Regions from separate parts of the Photobacterium sp. ABD4_091 genome, predicted to be linked through region 1. Evidence: predicted binding sites of a transcription regulator. Region 1 holds the regulator's gene; the other holds the start of a gene.
What was found. Region 1 encodes MetJ, which represses methionine synthesis genes. Its sites were predicted from a motif close to TTAGACNTNTANANGTCTAA; they were not measured.

Region 1 (9,298 bases):
CCCTTCATACTGCTTTTCAAGCCAGCCTGGAATTTTCACATTGTTGGCATCGGCAAATCGCTTGGCTTGCTTCATGTTGGACACCGGCAGGATCCCCGGCACGATTTCAACATCGATACCGGCAGCAACGCAACGGTCACGGAAACGCAGGTAACTTTCGACATCGAAGAAGAACTGGGTGATGGCACGGCTGGCGCCGGCATCGACCTTGCGCTTGAGATTGATCAGATCAGCCTGGGCACTCTTGGCTTCCGGGTGAACCTCTGGGTACGCTGCCACCGAGATATCGAAATCGGCTTCCGAGCGCAGCAGCTCAACCAGATCCGCCGCATACATATCCGGCTTCACACCTTGTTCAGGCAAGTCACCACGCAGGGCAACAATATCGCGGATGCCGTTGTTCCAGTAGTCACGGGCAATAGTGCGCAGTTCGTCACGTGTCGCATCAATACAGGTCAGGTGCGGCGCGGCAACCAGGCCTGTTTGATCTTTGATATCCTTGATAATCGAGTGGGTACGGTCACGCTCACCCGAGTTGGCACCATAGGTCACCGAGACGAATTTAGGCTGCAGCGTTTTCAGGCGGTGAATGGAGTTCCACAGCGTCTGCTCCATCTGCTCGCTGCTTGGCGGAAAGAACTCAAAAGACACATTGATGTTACCGTCAATGTCTGCAATATTCTGGTTCAGTGAATCCAAGTGGCTTGCGTATGAATACCCCATAATCCATTCCTTACTCTTGTTGGCTCTCGGCCGCTCCCTAAAACTGACGTCATTCAAATAACCGTTTAGACGTCTATATGTCTACAGGATGTCTTGTAACCAATTTAATGTCAACATGATGATCATGAATATTTTTCAACTTCAAATTGCAAGAACTTCAACATTGGCAAATAACAAAAAAGCCCGCTAATAGCGAGCTTTTAGGGTATAGAGCATTCTCATAGAGGCTAATACTGGCGATTTAATTACCACCCAGTTTAAGTCACTGCACATCACAAGAAAGGCAGTAATTTACACTACATAAAGTCCGTAAGATCTCACTCCGAAAATGCGACTTATAGCATTGCCGCCAAGCGGTTGATATCAGAAAGCAGGGCCCCTGCCGTTACATCACGGCCTGCACCCGGCCCGCGGATCACCAGCGGGTTATCGCGGTACCACCGGCTCTCGATAGCAAAAATATTGTCACACGGCAGCAAGTTGGCCAGGGCATGCTCACGGGGCAGTGCCTCGATACCAACCACCGCCTTGCCGTGGCGATCCAGCCTTGCAATATAACGCAATACTTTCTCCTCTTTTTGCGCCTTGCGCAGGCGCTCATGGAGCAGCTCATCCAGCTCGGCAGATTGCTCGAAGAAGTCATCCACCCCAAGCGCTGCCAGTGAGTCTGGCACCAAGGTTTCCACCTTGACCTGCTCTGGTTCAAGAGACAAGCCAGATTCACGGGCGAGGATCACCAGCTTGCGCATCACATCACTGCCATCCAGATCATGGCGCGGATCCGGCTCGGTCAGGCCCTGTTGCCAGGCCAGTTCAACCAGCTGCGAGAATGGCACCGAGCCATCATACTGCTGGAACAGCCAAGATAGCGTGCCGGAGAAGATACCCGACAGGGCAATGATCTCATCACCGCTTTCACGCAGGTCACGCACCGTGTGGTTAACCGGCAGGCCAGCCCCAACGGTCGCGTTGTAAAGCCAGAAGCGGCTGCTCTTGGCAAACGCATCAATCACCTGGTGGTAACTCTCGCCCGACGCCGACCCTGCGACCTTGTTGGCCGAGATCAGGTGCAAACCTGACTCTGCGATCTGCGGGTAGCGCGCAGCCAACTCACTGCTGGCCGTCACATCTAGCACAATCACATCGTCATAGGTGCTGTGGGCCAGCACAGACAGCCACTCATCACCACTGTATTCAACCGAATCGTCATTAAAGCTATGCTGGGCACGGCCTGCATCAATACCTTCAAAGTCAATCCAGTGACGGCGGCTATCAACCACCCCAATCAAGGTAAAGCTCATGCCATGGCGCTTTTCCAATGTCGCCTTTTCGGTCTCGAACAGCTCCAGCCAGCGGCTACCGATGTTGCCCTTGCCACAAAGCACCAGACCAATCTGCTTCTGGGCCTGGAACAGGCTCTGGTGGATGCTGCGGATCAGGTTATCGGTATCTGCCTGGCGCAATACCGCCACCAAGCTCAGCCCCGAATCGGACTCGGCAATGAACTCCAGAGCCTGGCCCCTGAGCTGCTGGTAGAACCCGTAGCAATGCACCGCATTGTTCACCACACCGGCACCGACTGCGGCCACCAGAGAGAAACCTTCGCGCAGGCGCAGATCGGCCACAATGCCGCTGTCCTGCAGTTGGGCCAACACGCTATTCACAACCTCGGCGGTGTAAGCCAGCCGCACCCGTCCCTGGTCAGGCTCAAAGCTGCTGGCCAGCGGCTGCAGCTGGGCGCGCTGCAGGAAGCGCTCGATATCCGAGGCAACTGGCGCGAAATCATGGGCACGGGGCACAGACAGCTCAATCAGGCACACCTCGTCGAGCGAAGTGATGATCTTGGCACCGCGCCCCGATGCCAGCACCCTTTCGACACGGGTCGAGCCCTGCTCCGGCTGGTGGCTGCAGCGCAGCGTCAGATCAATCGCACTTTGCGCCACTGGCTGCAAAGTACGGCTATGCAATACAGGTGCCGCCAAGCGGGCTAGCTCGCTGGCCTCATCCAAGCGAAGCAGCGGCAGCAGGCAGGCATCGGCGACTTTGCGCGGGTCGGCGCTGTAAACACCGGCCACATCGCTCCAAATAGTTACCCTATCGACACCCGCTAACGCACCAATCACGGTCGCTGAATAGTCAGAGCCATTGCGGCCGAGCAACACCGTCTCGCCCTCACTGTTTTGCGCCATGAAACCGGTGATAACAACACGTTGGTGATTGTACTGTGCCAGCTGCTCCTTAAGCAGCGGCCACGACTGGGCACGGTCAACCTCAGGCTGGGCTGCGCGCTCGGCCCGCAGGAAGCTGCGCGAATCGAGGCTGGCTGCAGGCAGCTGCTGCTTGGTCAGCAGCGCCGCTAACAGGCGTGCTGACCACTGCTCGCCATGACCTAGCACCTTGGCCTGCTCGGCCTCGCTCAATGGTTTTTCCGCCATGCTGGACAAGGCACCCAATTCAAGGTGCAGCTGGGTCAGCAGTGCATCAGCCGCTTCGCCACTGAGCAGCGATTCAATCAGTGACTGCTGGAAGCTGCGCAGGGACTGCAGGGTTTCATGGGCCTGCCGGCCGTCTCTATCCAGCTGTTCCAGCCATTCAATCAGACGGTTGGTTGTTTTGCCTGCCGCCGATACCACCACCAGGTCATTCTCGCTGGAATACTCACGCAGGATCTCGGCCACCCTGAGGTAGCACTCAGGATCTGCCAGGCTGCTGCCGCCAAACTTATGCAGCTGGCGTGTTACAGGTAAACTCATTTACGCTACCTCCGCCGCTTTGCTGAAAGCCTGCTCCAGATCAGCAATCAAATCCTCGGGATCCTCAAGGCCAACCGACAGCCGCAGCAGTGACGGCTTGAGCCCCGCCTCGGCCTGGGCTTCGTCAGACATCGCACGGTGAGTCATGCTTGCCGGGTGGCAAATCAAGCTTTCCGTACCGCCTAGCGATTCTGCCAATGAGAAACAGTTTAGCGTTTTAACAAACACCTCAAGCTGGGCCATGCTGCCGGCAATCTCGAAACTGAGCATGGCACCGAAGCCTTTCTGCTGCTTGAGGGCAATGTCATGGCCTGGGTGCCCCGGCTGGCTCGGGTGGTAGATAGCCCCCACTAGCGGCTGCTGCTGCAAGTAAGCCAGGATCTGGCGGCTGTTTTCCTCATGCATGCGCATTCTCGGTGCCAGTGTACGCAGCCCGCGCAGCGTCATGTAGGCATCAAACGGCGCGCCGGTGGCGCCGATACAGTTTGCCCACCAGGCGATGTCCTCTGCGTGTTGTTCATTGTTAGAGATCAGGACGCCACCCACCACATCGGAGTGGCCGTTGATGTATTTAGTCGTGGAGTGGACAACGAAATCGGCACCAAGGGCAATTGGCTGCTGGAGGATCGGAGACAGGAAAGTGTTGTCTACCGCTACCAGCGCCCCAGCCTGCTTGGCTGCCGCGCAAATTTCGGCGACATCGACAATGCGCAGCAATGGGTTTGACGGGGTTTCGACCCAAATCAGCTTGGGTTTGAGCGCCAGGGCTTCTGCTACTGCTGCCGGATCGGTCTGATCGACAAAGCGCACCTTGAAATCACCCTTGCCGGCCCGGGTATTAAACAAGCGGTAGGTACCGCCGTAGCAGTCATGCGGTGCGATAATCAAATCGTCCGGGCCGACCAGTGCCGAAGCCAGCAGGTTGATTGCCGCCGTCCCGCAACTGGTTACCACAGCGCCAGCCCCCCCTTCCAGCTCTGCCAACGCATCAGCCAATGTGTTGCGGGTCGGGTTGCCTGAGCGAGAATAATCAAATTCTGGCACCTCGCCCAATTGCGGAAAGCTGTAGGTCGAGGTTAAATAGAGGGGAGGTACCACAGCATTGTACTGGGTATCGGATTCGATGCCGGTGCGGACAGCGACGGTGGCTAGCTTCTTGTCACTCATATTTACTTTCCTTGTCAGGGTAGCCCTGGCGAATAACTTTTATGCAACAACATAGCGACAAACAAGCCAGCCGTCAACACTTCTAGACGTCTATATGTCTTTGCTTATGGCAGTAAATCCCGCTAAAATTCAGGCATACTATATTTCATCACTTTTATATCGCTGAGAAGGTAAAAAATGGCAGAGTGGAATGGCGAATACATCAGCCCTTACGCGGAACACGGTAAGAAAAACGAACAAGTAAAAAAAATTACAGTTTCGATTCCATTGAAGGTTCTGAAAATCCTGACCGATGAGCGTACCCGCCGTCAGGTCAACAACTTACGCCATGCGACCAATAGTGAGCTGCTGTGCGAAGCCTTCCTGCACGCTTATACCGGCCAGCCGCTCCCTACCGATGACGATATCCGCAAAGACCGTCCGGACGATCTTCCAGCCGAAGCCAAGGCGCTAATGGAAGAGATGGGAATTACTTACGAAGACATCAACGAGTAAGCCCCAACGGCAGCCTACCTATCATAATGCCAATGTGTTATGACAAAAAAACCAGCCCTGAGGCTGGTTTTTTTATTTGCTTTGGCGCAATACGAAAATTATTTCGCTTCCATGTAGCCAACCGGCATTTCGATTTGGGCTACGCCAGAATCAACTGCCGCCTGGGCAACGGCTTTGGCAACGCGAGGGAGCAAGCGTGGGTCCATTGGCTTAGGAATAATGTATTCCGGGCCGAACTCAAGCTTGTCTGCACCTGCAGCAGCAACCACTTCAGCCGGTACCGGCTCTTTGGCCAATGCGCGGATCGCATCAACGGCGGCCAGCTTCATCTCGTCATTGATTTCGCTGGCGCGTACATCAAGTGCACCACGGAAGATGAACGGGAAGCAGATAACATTGTTCACCTGGTTCGGGTAATCCGAACGGCCAGTACCCATGATCAAATCATCGCGTACCGCATGGGCCAGCTCAGGCTTGATTTCAGGATCTGGGTTAGAACATGCAAATACGACTGGCTTGTCAGCCATTAGCTTCAGCGCTTCAGGCGCAAGCAGGTCCGGGCCAGATACACCAACAAAGATATCTGCACCTTCAATCACATCTTCCAGCGTACGCTTATCAGTATTGTTAGCAAACAGCTGCTTGTACTCGTTGATATCGTCACGGCGAGTGTGGATCACGCCCTTGCGATCAAGCATGTAGATTTTCTCGCGCTGGGCACCACATTTGATCAGCAGCTCCATACACGCTACAGCCGCAGCACCCGCACCCAGACAAACAATCACCGCTTCGTTGATGTTCTTGCCCTGAAGCTCCAGCGCATTGAGCATACCCGCAGCAGTCACAATCGCCGTACCGTGCTGATCATCGTGGAAGACAGGAACATGGCAACGTTCAATCAGGCGTTTTTCGATTTCGAAACAGTCAGGGGCCTTGATATCTTCCAGATTGATACCACCGAACGTATCAGCAATGTTCGCTACCGTATCAACAAACTCGTCGATAGTACGGTGCTTAACTTCGATATCAATCGAGTCCAGGCCGGCAAAACGCTTGAACAGCAGTGCCTTACCTTCCATTACAGGCTTTGACGCCAGCGGGCCAAGGTTACCCAAGCCAAGAATTGCTGTACCGTTGGTGATAACCGCAACCATGTTGCCTTTACCAGTGTATTTGTAGACATTTTCAGAGTTCTGCGCGATTTCACGTACCGGCTCAGCCACACCTGGGCTATAAGCAAGGGCAAGATCTTCTACGGTATTGGCTGGCTTGGTGAGCTCGACAGCAATTTTTCCTGGTACTGGGTATGCGTGGTAGTGAAGGGCCTGTTGGCGAAAATCTTCAGACATAGTGTTCGAAATCCTGACTGGAGGTGACTTTATTTTGGAATTTGGACATAGATCATATTCTATGGCAGCACAAAATCCTAGCACCGAACATCTGGTCGATCCAATGATTCCCGGAGCGAATGTTCAACATCGATGGGGAATAGCGCGGCCGAAGCGGAAGCAGCAAGACGGATTCGCCACTCTGGCAGGTTCTGGTATACAGATCGGGAATAAAACAAGCAGAACACTGGAATAAAAGAAAGGTTATCGCGGGCATAAAAAAAGGGATGCTTACGCATCCCCTTTTTCGAAATTCATCTGGCAAATTACTTGCTAGAAAGCGCACCGAAACGCTTGTTGAATTTGTCGATACGACCACCAGAGCTAACCTGACGCTGCTTACCAGTGTAGAAAGGGTGACACTTGTCGCATACATCAAGGTTGATGTCTTTACCCATAGTAGAGTTAAATACGAAAGTGTTGCCGCAAGAACAACGAGCGTTTACTGCAGTGTACTCTGGGTGAATACCTTGTTTCATGGGATAACCTCAAAAGTAAGGCCGTGTCGCTCTCCCGATCCTAAGCCGGGCACCACACGTCGTTAATAACAGAGCGTAACGGTTACATTACCAATACGCCAAATTCAGGCGGCGTATAGTAATCAATCATTCTGCCCAGATCAACCAATATGCGCCTTTTTTCGCCGCTTTGCCGCCCGAGGCTGGGCAAGGTACACTTCTCTATCTTAGTACATGCGGATTTAGCGGTTAGATATGACGCCCAACATTGCCCGAGTGGCCCTTCCTGTTCCCCTGGACAAGCAATTTGATTACTTGGTCAAGCCTGGCCAGCAACCTGCCGTCGGCGGCCGGGTCAAAGTGCCGTTCGGGCGCCAGCAGCTAGTCGGGGTAGTGATGGCGCTAACCACAACATCCGACTTTCCCGTTGAGCAGCTCAAGCCAATCAACGCCGTACTGGATGACGCCCCGCTTTGGGAGCCGAGCCTGTTCAAGCTGCTGACCTGGGCCAGCCAGTACTACCAGTACCCGCTGGGCGACAGCTTGGCCAATGCCATGCCCGCCTTGCTGAGGAAGGGCCGCGAAGCCGCCCCGTCAGCATTGAAGATGTGGCAGCTCACCGAACCTGGCCACAACCAGCCTTTGACCGCCCTCAAGCGCGCACCGCGCCAGGTACAAGCGCTGACTATGCTGCGCCAAGGCGCGTTGAGCCACGAGGCCCTGCTTGCCGAAGAAGTCAGTAGTGCAACCCTGAAAACACTGGCTGACAAAGGCTGGATCGAAGCGATTGAGCAGGCACCGGCCAGCCGCAGCTGGCAGGCAGGGTTTACCATTAATGAAGAGAAGCCCCGGCTCAACGAGGAGCAGGCACTGGCAATTGCCAGCGTCAATGCCAACCCGGATTTCGGCTGCTACCTGCTCGAAGGGGTGACAGGCTCGGGCAAAACCGAAGTCTACCTCAACCTGCTGGAGCCTGTATTGGCAGCCGGTAAGCAAGCGTTGATCCTGGTCCCGGAAATCGGCCTGACCCCGCAGACCATCAACCGATTCCGCCGCCGCTTCAATGTCCCATTGGAAACTATCCATTCCGGGCTCAACGACACCGAGCGGCTGTCGGCATGGCTGGCCGGGCGCGATAACCAAGCCGGGATCATCATCGGTACCCGCTCCGCGCTGTTCACCCCGTTTGCCAACCTCGGCATTATTATTGTCGACGAGGAGCATGATGCCTCCTACAAACAGCAGGATAGCCTCCGCTACCACGCCAGGGACCTTGCCGTCATGCGTGCCAGCCAGGCCAATATCCCGATCATCCTCGGCTCGGCGACTCCAGCGCTGGAAACCCTGTATAACGCCAAAAGCGGTAAATACCACCACCTGATCCTGTCGCGCCGTGCCGGCAGCGCCCAGGCCGCCAGCCATGGCGTGCTCGATCTCAAAGGGCAATACCTCGAGGCGGGCCTCTCCGCCCCGCTTATCGCCGCTATGCGCCAGCACTTGGATGCAGGCAACCAGGTCATGCTGTTTCTCAACCGGCGCGGCTTTTCGCCTGCGGTGATCTGCCATGACTGCGGCTGGCTGGCCGAGTGCAAGCGCTGTGATGCCTATTACACCTTCCACCAGCAAAGCGGCGAGCTGCGCTGCCACCACTGCGGGACACAGCGCCCGATGATGCACCAGTGCGGCCAATGCGGCTCGACCCAGCTCAACGCGGTGGGGGTCGGCACCGAGCAGCTCGAGCAACAGCTCGAAGCCCTGTTCCCAACATACAGAACCGTACGCATCGACCGCGATAGTACCCGACGCAAGGGCAGCCTGGAAAATTACCTCGAGGCGATCCGCAATAACGAATACCAGATACTGATTGGCACCCAGATGCTGGCCAAGGGTCACCATTTTCCCGATGTGACCCTGGTAGCCCTGCTCGATGTCGACAGTGCTTTGTTCAGCAATGATTTTCGCGCCAGCGAACGCCTTGCCCAGTTATTTATCCAGGTTGCTGGCCGCGCCGGGCGGGCGAGCAAACCCGGCGAGGTGGTGCTGCAAACCCACCACCCCGAACATCCCCTGCTGCAAGCGCTGCTATATAAAGGGTATGGCAACTTCGCCAGCGGGGCGCTGAGCGAGCGCAAGCAGGCTTGGCTGCCGCCGTTCACCTATTTGGCCCTGCTGCGCGCCGAGGCTAACCAGGGCGAGCTGGTCGAGCAGTTCCTGCAGCAAGTCCGGGGCATTTTCGAGGCCAGCCCTGTCGCCAGCCAAGACACGATGGTGATGGGTCCCAACCCTGCCCCGCTATCTCGCCGGGCAGGCCGCT
Region 2 (9,298 bases), 100 kb from region 1:
GGGAGACTCGTTGTGAGCTTTGTCGAAAATAACTTTACTGTTCCTCCACCGATAACCGTAGCGAAATTTGGCGGTACTAGCGTAGCCGATCATGCCGCCATGAGCCGAAGTGCCTCGATCATCAAGGACAACCCTGCTGCCAAAGTAGTTTTGATCAGTGCCTGTTCCGGCGTTACCAACCTGTTAGTTGAACTTGCAAACGGAATTGCCGATAACGAGCAGCGCTCCCAACGGCTACATAAATTGACCTCTATCCACCAGGACATTATCGACAAGCTGGCTCAGCCAGGTACTGTTGCTGGCCACATAGAACAACTTATCAATAACGTGGCAAGCCTAGCCGAACAGGCCGCCGAAGCACCATCGACCAAGCTGACCGATCAGCTGGTTGCTCATGGTGAACTGTTGTCGACGCACTTATTTACCCAAATTCTCAACGAAATGGGGGCGACTGCCCAACGTTTCGATATTCGCTCTGTCATGCGTACCGACAGCCAGTTCGGCAAAGCCATCCCGGAAGTCGACACCATCCGCCAGCTGGCTGATGACAAGCTCCAGCCCCTGCTGGCAGGCGAGGCGGTAATCGTCTCCCAAGGCTTTATCGGCTCAGACAGCAACGGTGAAACCACGACCCTAGGCCGTGGTGGCAGTGATTACAGCGCCGCCCTTGTAGCCGAGGCCATCAGTGCCGGAACCCTTGAGATCTGGACTGACGTACCGGGCATGTACACGACCGACCCGCGTATCACTGCCAATGCCAAGCCAATCAGCGAGATCAGCTTCAGCGAAGCCTCTGAAATGGCCAATTTCGGCGCCAAGATCCTGCACCCCTCGACCCTGCTACCAGCGGTCCGCCAGCAGATCCCGGTTTTCATCGGCTCCTCAAAAGCGCCTGAGCAAGGCGGTACCTGGATACGCCAGAAAGTCAGCGAGCCACCGAAATTCAGGGCCTTGGCACTGCGCTGCAACCAGACCATGGTTACCCTGACCAGCCTGAATATGTTCCACGCTTACGGCTTCCTGTCAGAAGTATTCCGTATTCTGGCCGAGCATAAAATTTCGGTTGATTTGATCACTACCTCGGAAGTTAGCGTGTCACTGACCCTGGATCAAACCGATACCGGTGGTGGTGCCCCTAGCCTGCCAGCCACGGCAATGGAACAACTCAGCAAGCTGTGTCGCGTGGAAGTCGAGCAAGACCTCTGCCTAGTTGCCTTGATCGGCAACGAGCTTGGTGATGCCCCAGGCGCGGCAACCCAGGTATTCAGTCGCCTGGATGACTACAGCCCGCGCATGATCTGCTTCGGCGCCAGCACCCACAACCTGTGCTTCCTAGTGAAAACAGAAGAGTCACGCGAAGTGATCAAGGTTCTGCACCACGGTCTGTTCGAGTAAGCTGATACAGATAAGTTTCTGATTCTCAGAAAAGAAAAAGGCGCTCAATGAGCGCCTTTTTTATTGTTGAGAAAACCTATTAGCCATTAAGGTTCGGCCCCAGCCATTTCTCGGCTTCGACCAAATCCCAGCCCTTGCGATCAGCATAGCTGTCACGCTGATCATCCTGGATCTGGGCGATCGCAAAGTAGCGCGAGTCCGGGTGGGAGAAGTACCAACCGGAGACCGATGCCCCCGGCCACATGGCATAGCTGGTTGTCAGTGACATACCGATGGTTTCTTCGACCTGCAACAGCTCCCACAGCGACCCTTTTTCGGTATGCTCAGGACACGCTGGGTAACCCGGTGCCGGGCGGATCCCCTGGTATTTCTCGCGGATCAGATCATCGTTGGACAAATCTTCATCCGGCGAGTAACCCCAGATATCCTTGCGGACCTGCTCATGAAGATACTCGGCAAATGCCTCGGCCAAACGGTCGGCCACTGCCTGGATCATAATTGCGTTGTAATCATCGCCTGCTGCTTTGTAGGCATCTGCCAACTCGCGCTCACCAATACCACCGGTTACTGCAAAGGCACCAATCCAATCGGCCTTGCCGCTTTCTTTCGGTGCAATGTAGTCCGACAGGCAGTAGTTGAAGCCTTTCGGTTTCTCGGTTTGCTGGCGCAGGTTGTGCAATACCTTGGCAACTTCAGTACGCGATTCATCGGTGTACACCTCGATATCATCACCGACGCTATTGGCCGGGAACATGGCACACATACCACGAGCCTTGAGCAAACCTTCCTGCTCAACCCTATCAAGCAAGTCGTTAGCATCTTTGAACAAGCGGCGCGCTTCCTCGCCGACCTCTTCATGATCAAGGATGGCTGGGTATTTGCCCATCAGCGACCAGGTCATAAAGAAAGGCGTCCAGTCGATATACTGGCGTAGGGTGGCAACATCAAAGTCATCAAACACCTGCACACCAGATTTCAGCGGTGCCGGCGGGGTATAGTTATCCCAGTCAATCGCCACCTTGTTTGCACGTGCGATATCCAAGGTAACCGGCTTAGTCTTAGGGCGCTTGCGGCTATGCTGGTCACGAACCCTGACATAGTCAGCATCCAGTTTTTCAACAAAGGCAGGGCGCAACTCGTCAGACAGCAGCGAGGTACACACACCCACCGCACGGGAGGCGTTGTTCACATACACCACAGGATGGCTGTAGTTCTGCTCAATCTTCACCGCGGTGTGAGCCTTGGAGGTTGTAGCACCACCAATTAGCAGTGGCAGATCAAAACCCTGGCGCTCCATCTCCTTCGCCACATGCACCATCTCATCCAGAGAAGGTGTGATCAGGCCAGACAGGCCAATGATATCGACATTCTCTTCCTTGGCGACTTTGAGGATCTTCTCGCAAGGTACCATTACACCGAGATCGATGATTTCGTAGTTATTACACTGCAAGACTACGCCAACAATGTTCTTGCCGATATCATGAACATCGCCTTTTACTGTTGCCAGTAAGATCTTACCGTTTGTCGCACCCGCTTGTTTCGCAGCATTAATATAAGGCTCTAGGTGGGCAACCGCCTGTTTCATTACCCGGGCTGATTTCACCACCTGCGGCAGGAACATCTTACCTTCACCGAACAGGTCACCGACCACGTTCATGCCGTCCATCAACGGCCCCTCGATCACCTCGAGCGGTTTGGACGCATTGAGACGGGCTTCTTCGGTATCTTCGACGATAAACTCGGTGATCCCCTTGACCAATGCATGCTCAAGGCGCTTTTCAACCGGCCAGGTACGCCACTCAAGTGCTGAGGCATCGTCTTCCTTGCCAACACCTTTATTGGCATACTCAGCAGCGATATCCAACAGGCGCTCGGTCGAATCGTCACGGCGGTTCAGGATCACATCCTCAACCGCTTCACGCAGCTTCTCCGGGACATTGTCATAAATTTCAAGCTGGCCGGCGTTCACAATACCCATATCCATACCGTTCTTGAAACAGTGGTACAGGAACACGGCATGGATAGCTTCACGGACATAGTTATTGCCACGGAACGAGAAAGAGACGTTCGAGACACCACCGGAGATCATCGCATGCGGCAAGTCACGTTTGATATCGCCGACGGCATCAATAAAATCGACGGCATAGTTGTTATGCTCTTCAATACCTGTCGCAACGGCAAAGATATTCGGGTCGAAAATGATATCTTCCGGCGGGAAGCCGACTTCATCAACCAAGATTCGGTAGGCATTGGTACAAATCTCCAGCTTGCGCTCTCGGGTATCCGCCTGCCCTACTTCATCGAAGGCCATGACGATAACAGCGGCGCCGTAGCGGCGGATCAGCTTGGCCTGCTCAACGAACTTCTCTTTGCCTTCTTTGAGCGAGATAGAGTTAACAATCCCCTTGCCCTGAATACACTTCAGGCCAGCTTCGATAACCTCCCACTTGGAGGAATCGACCATAATAGGCACTTTGGAGATTTCAGGCTCAGACGCACACAGATTGAGGAATCGAACCATGCATGCTTCAGCATCCAGCATCCCTTCATCCATGTTGATATCGATGATCTGGGCGCCATTTTCGACCTGCTGACGGGCAACTTCCAATGCCTCGTCATACAACTCTTCTTTGATCAGACGCTTAAAGCGGGCTGAGCCCGTCACGTTGGTACGCTCACCCACATTGACGAACAGGGTATCCTTTTCAATCGTCAACGGCTCTAGGCCGGACAAACGGCAGGACACAGGGAGATCAGGCAAGGCTCGAGGGGCAACCTCAGCTACTGCTTCAGCCATCTGTCGGATATGTTCTGGCGTGGTACCGCAACAGCCACCGACCAAGTTAAGGAAGCCGCTTTCGGCCCATTCCTTAATATGCTCTGCCATCTCTTCAGGTGACAAATCATATTCACCAAAGGCATTTGGCAAACCTGCGTTAGGGTGGGTAGATACCGCACATTCGGAAATACGGGAAAGCTCCTCGACATACGGGCGTAGTTCATCAGGGCCCAACGCACAGTTAAGGCCAAAGGAAATAGGCCTTACATGACGAAGTGCATTGTAAAAGGCTTCGGTAGTCTGGCCCGATAGCGTACGGCCGGAAGCATCGGTAATCGTACCGGAGATCATTACTGGTAGCGAACGGCCAAGTTCTTCAAACACGGTATCTACCGCGAAGGCACAGGCTTTGGCATTGAGGGTATCGAAAATAGTTTCGATAAGGATGATGTCCGAGCCACCCTCAATCAAAGCACGTGTCGATTCGGAATACGCCTCGACTAGTTGGTCAAAGGTAACATTACGGAAGCCGGGATCATTCACATCTGGCGAAATCGAACAGGTACGGTTGGTCGGGCCCAATACACCAGCCACAAAACGTGGTTTATCCGGTGTCTTTGCCGTCCACTCATCAGCCGCTTGACGGGCAAGCTTGGCCGCTTCGAGGTTGATTTCGGCACTCAACGCTTCCATCTCATAATCGGCCATCGCGATCGTGGTTGCGTTGAAGGTGTTGGTTTCCAGGATATCAGCACCAGCCTCGAGGTATGAGGCATGAATATCCTTGATCAGTTGCGGTTGTGTCAGTACCAGTAAGTCGTTATTGCCCTTAAGATCCATGTGCCAGTCGGCAAAACGCTCACCACGGTAATCTTGCTCTTCCAGCTTATAATCCTGGATCATGGTGCCCATGCCACCATCAATGATCAGGATCTGCTCTGCCAAGCGCTTATTTAGTAAATCCTTGCCCATCAACACCGCTTTACTTCCTTATCTATTGTTACAGCTAATTCACATCCTACCATAGCAAAAATGGAAATCTAGACGTCTAAAGGGCTTTTCGTTGATTAATTTTTAACTCATTGTAAGAAATTAAAGATAGCTATCGGGCAGCGATAGATTTATATTTTGACACAATTTTCAGCTTTACTTTCAAACACCATCGAGGTCACTGGATGTCAGTTTACAGCACCCTCTGTTTCCTGGCGGCAGCAGCAATGCTTATCGCCTTTGTAAACAGTAAAATAGGAAAAATGCAGACCACTATCGCCATCACTGCTGGGGCGTTGGTGCTATCTCTGGGCATCATTGTTGCCGGCCATAATGGCTGGTTCCACTTAGAAGACATTGCAGCAAGCCAACTTGGCGAGATCAACTTCGAGAACTTCTTGCTCAAGGGTATTCTGGGCTTCTTGTTGTTCGCGGGCGGCCTGGGGATCAAACTGCCTCACCTAGAAGATCAAAAGTGGGAAATCACCACCCTGGCCCTTGCCGCCACGTTATTTTCGACCTTCTTCATCGGGTTTTCCCTATGGGGGATTTGCCAGGCGCTCGGTATCCAGCTTGATTTGATCTATTGTTTGATTTTCGGCTCGCTGATTTCACCGACTGACCCGATTGCCGTACTCGCCATTGTAAAAAAACTCGATGCGCCAAAGCGTATCTCTACCCAGATTGAGGGCGAATCTTTATTCAATGACGGCTTTGGCCTTGTCATTTTCGTTACCCTATTTACCATCGCTTTTGGTAACGAAGCCCCTACCGTTCTTGGTGTCGGCCAGCTGTTCCTGCAGGAGGCCATAGGCGGTATCGCCTACGGCTTCGCACTGGGCCTGATATTCCATTACCTGATCAGCTCCACCAATGACCACTCAATGGAGCTACTGCTAACTTTAGGTATCCCGACCGCTGGCTACGTGTTTGCCGATGTCATCCATGTTTCTGGCCCATTGGCGATGGTGGTGTCAGGTATCATGATCGGCAACTGGACCCGCTACATTGGTTTTTCCAAGGAAAGTGAAGATCACCTCGACCATTTCTGGGAATTGGTCGATGAGTTCCTCAACGGCGTGCTGTTCCTGTTGATTGGTATGAGCATGCTGCAATTTAGCTTCCACCAAGAAGACTGGGTGCTGATGGTCATTGCCGTACCGCTAGTGCTATTCAGCCGCTACCTCAGTATCAAACTGTCCTATATCGGCTTCAACCGCTACCGCGACTACAACCCGATGTCAGTCAAGATCCTGACCTGGGGTGGCTTGCGCGGCGGCCTTGCCCTTGCGATGGCCATGGCAGTACCGGCAGGGGTTATGGTGATCCCTGACAAGAACATTGATGTGCGGGAAATTATGCTGGTGATGACCTACTCAGTGGTCGTGTTCTCTATATTGATTCAGGGTTCGACGATTACCCCGCTGATCCACAAAGCCAAATTGTGGGAAGCCGAAAATAGCCCAAGTAAATAGCTACGATAAAAAAGACCTGCTCCGGCAGGTCTTTTTTATTCGACAACAAACTATTCATCAGTGGTGAAGTTGGCTTCCGAGAAGTGATCCAAATCGTAAGGGGTTTGCTGGTAAACACAGTAGTTAAGCCAATTCGCAAACAAGAGGTGGCCATGGCTGCGCCAACTGGCAATCGGCGGCTTCTGCGGGTTATCGTCCGGATAGTAATTCACCGGTATACTCGGCTCCATTCCTTCTCCTGCATCCCTAGTATATTCGTTATGCAGGGTATCGACATCATACTCAGGGTGACCAGTAACAAAGACATTACGCTTGTCCTTTGTTGCAGCTAAGTACACCCCAGCTTGCTCAGACGTCGCAAGAATGTCCAGATCCGTATGCTCAGCTAGGTATTCCGGCGAGAAATCGGCATAGCGCGAATGTGGTGCTAAGAAAGAATCATCAAACCCACGCAAGATAGGGTTATGACAATCATGGGTACGGTGCCAATACACCCCTGACAGCTTCTCTTTGCGGGTACGTTTAGGCAAATCGTACAGCAACTTTAATCCTGCCTGTGCAGCCCAACAGACAAACAGCGTCGAGGTCACATGCTCTTTGGCCCAGTTCATGATGGTTTGGATTTCTTCCCAATACAGCACATCTTCAAACTGCACCAAGCCTAGCGGGGCACCTGTGACAATCAAGCCATCGAAGTTACGGTCTTTCACCATTTCGAACTGGCGGTAGAAGGTATCAAGGTGTTCGGTCGGGGTATTCTTGGTCGGCCGATTATCGATACGGAGCAGTTCAACATCAACCTGCAGTGGGCTATTAGAAAGCAGACGCAAGAACTGGGTTTCCGTTTCGATCTTCTTCGGCATCAAGTTTAGCAGCAGCACCTTCAAAGGACGGATTTCCTGACTCGATGCACGGGCTTCCGACATCACGAAGATATTCTCTCCCCGTAGGATATCGGTTGCAGGTAATTTGTCAGGGATCTTAATCGGCATGGGTGCTTCTCCTTAAACGTTTTTCCGTCTGCTCTTTCTCACCAGAGATGTTTAGACGTCCAGATTTCTAAATAAAACTATAAGAGATCACACCAAGGTGCAAGCAAAACAAGATTAAAAGAATAGATGATGTGGCACGTAAAGGTGAGAAATGCTCATGAAGTAAGGTAGGTATGGAAGAGGTACGATTTATTTATCGTCAGAAATGAAAAAACCCAGCCGTTAGGCTGGGTTTTGAAGAAGTGTTCAGCAATGACCTACTCTCACATGGGGAGGCCCCACACTACCATCGGCGCTACAACGTTTCACTTCTGAGTTCGGCATGGGATCAGGTGGTACCGCTGTGCTATTGTCGCTGAACAAAATCGTGGTGCTAGTACCCAGATTTGAACTGGGGACCTCACCCTTACCAAGGGTGCGCTCTACCAACTGAGCTATACCAGCACGCAATTCTGCGTCGAAACCCGCGTTTGCGAATTTCCGAAATTGGAAGCCTGGCGATGTCCTACTCTCACATGGGGAGGCCCCACACTACCATCGGCGCTATTACGTTTCACTACTGAGTTCGGCATGGGATCAGGTGGGTCCATAATGCTATGGTCGCCAAGCAAAATTCTTACAATCTAAAAAGCTGATGTTCTCGACACTCATCCAAGTGTTCGTGGAGTCCGTAAAACCCCTTGGGTGTTGTATGGTTAAGCCTCACGGGCAATTAGTACAGGTTAGCTCAACGCCTCACAACGCTTACACACCCTGCCTATCTACGTCGTAGTCTCCAACAACCCTTCAGGAACCTTATAGGTTCAGGGATGACTCATCTCGAGGCTCGCTTCCCGCTTAGATGCTTTCAGCGGTTATCGATTCCGAACTTAGCTACCGGGCAATGCGTCTGGCGACACAACCCGAACACCAGAGGTTCGTCCACTCCGGTCCTCTCGTACTAGGAGCAGCCCCTCTCAATCATCCAACGCCCACGGCAGATAGGGACCGAACTGTCTCACGACGTTCTAAACCCAGCTCGCGTACCACTTTAAATGGCGAACAGCCATACCCTTGGGACCGACTTCAGCCCCAGGATGTGATGAGCCGACATCGAGGTGCCAAACACCGCCGTCGATATGAACTCTTGGGCGGTATCAGCCTGTTATCCCCGGAGTACCTTTTATCCGTTGAGCGATGGCCCTTCCATACAGAACCACCGGATCACTATGACCTGCTTTCGCACCTGCTCGACTTGTCAGTCTCGCAGTCAAGCGGGCTTATGCCATTGCACTAACCTCACGATGTCCGACCGTGATTAGCCCACCTTCGTGCTCCTCCGTTACGCTTTGGGAGGAGACCGCCCCAGTCAAACTACCCACCAGGCACTGTCCGCACCCCGGATAACGGGGCGACGTTAGAACATCAACACTACAAGGGTGGTATTTCAAGGACGGCTCCACCGAATCTAGCGACTCGGTTTCAAAGCCTCCCACCTATCCTACACATGTAGGGTCAATGTTCAGTGCCAAGCTGTAGTAAAGGTTCACGGGGTCTTTCCGTCTAGCCGCGGGTACGCAGCATCTTCACTGCGATTTCAATTTCACTGAGTCTCGGGTGGAGACAGCGTGGCCATCATTACGCCATTCGTGCAGGTCGGAACTTACCCGACAAGGAATTTCGCTACC

Region 2: the regulator MetJ is predicted to act here: its motif matches at 7,683-7,702, upstream of metA (homoserine O-succinyltransferase MetA).

Annotation. Positions count from the first base shown of each region.
Region 1 covers NZ_JBSWWQ010000001.1:1,395,468-1,404,765, forward strand. The annotation lists gene metF (methylenetetrahydrofolate reductase) at 1-723, opposite strand, end outside; gene ACXAGQ_RS06485 (bifunctional aspartate kinase/homoserine dehydrogenase II) at 1,059-3,476, opposite strand; gene ACXAGQ_RS06490 (O-succinylhomoserine (thiol)-lyase) at 3,477-4,643, opposite strand; gene metJ (met regulon transcriptional regulator MetJ) at 4,821-5,138, shown strand; gene ACXAGQ_RS06500 (malic enzyme-like NAD(P)-binding protein) at 5,237-6,487, opposite strand; gene rpmE (50S ribosomal protein L31) at 6,793-7,005, opposite strand; gene priA (primosomal protein N') at 7,240-9,298, shown strand, end outside.
Region 2 covers NZ_JBSWWQ010000001.1:1,290,579-1,299,876, forward strand. The annotation lists gene lysC (lysine-sensitive aspartokinase 3) at 13-1,395, shown strand; gene metH (methionine synthase) at 1,475-5,146, opposite strand; gene ACXAGQ_RS05925 (cation:proton antiporter) at 5,350-6,639, shown strand; gene metA (homoserine O-succinyltransferase MetA) at 6,690-7,631, opposite strand; rRNA gene rrf (5S ribosomal RNA) at 7,876-7,991, opposite strand; tRNA gene ACXAGQ_RS05940 (tRNA-Thr) at 8,000-8,075, opposite strand; rRNA gene rrf (5S ribosomal RNA) at 8,124-8,239, opposite strand; rRNA gene ACXAGQ_RS05950 (23S ribosomal RNA) at 8,323-9,298, opposite strand, start outside.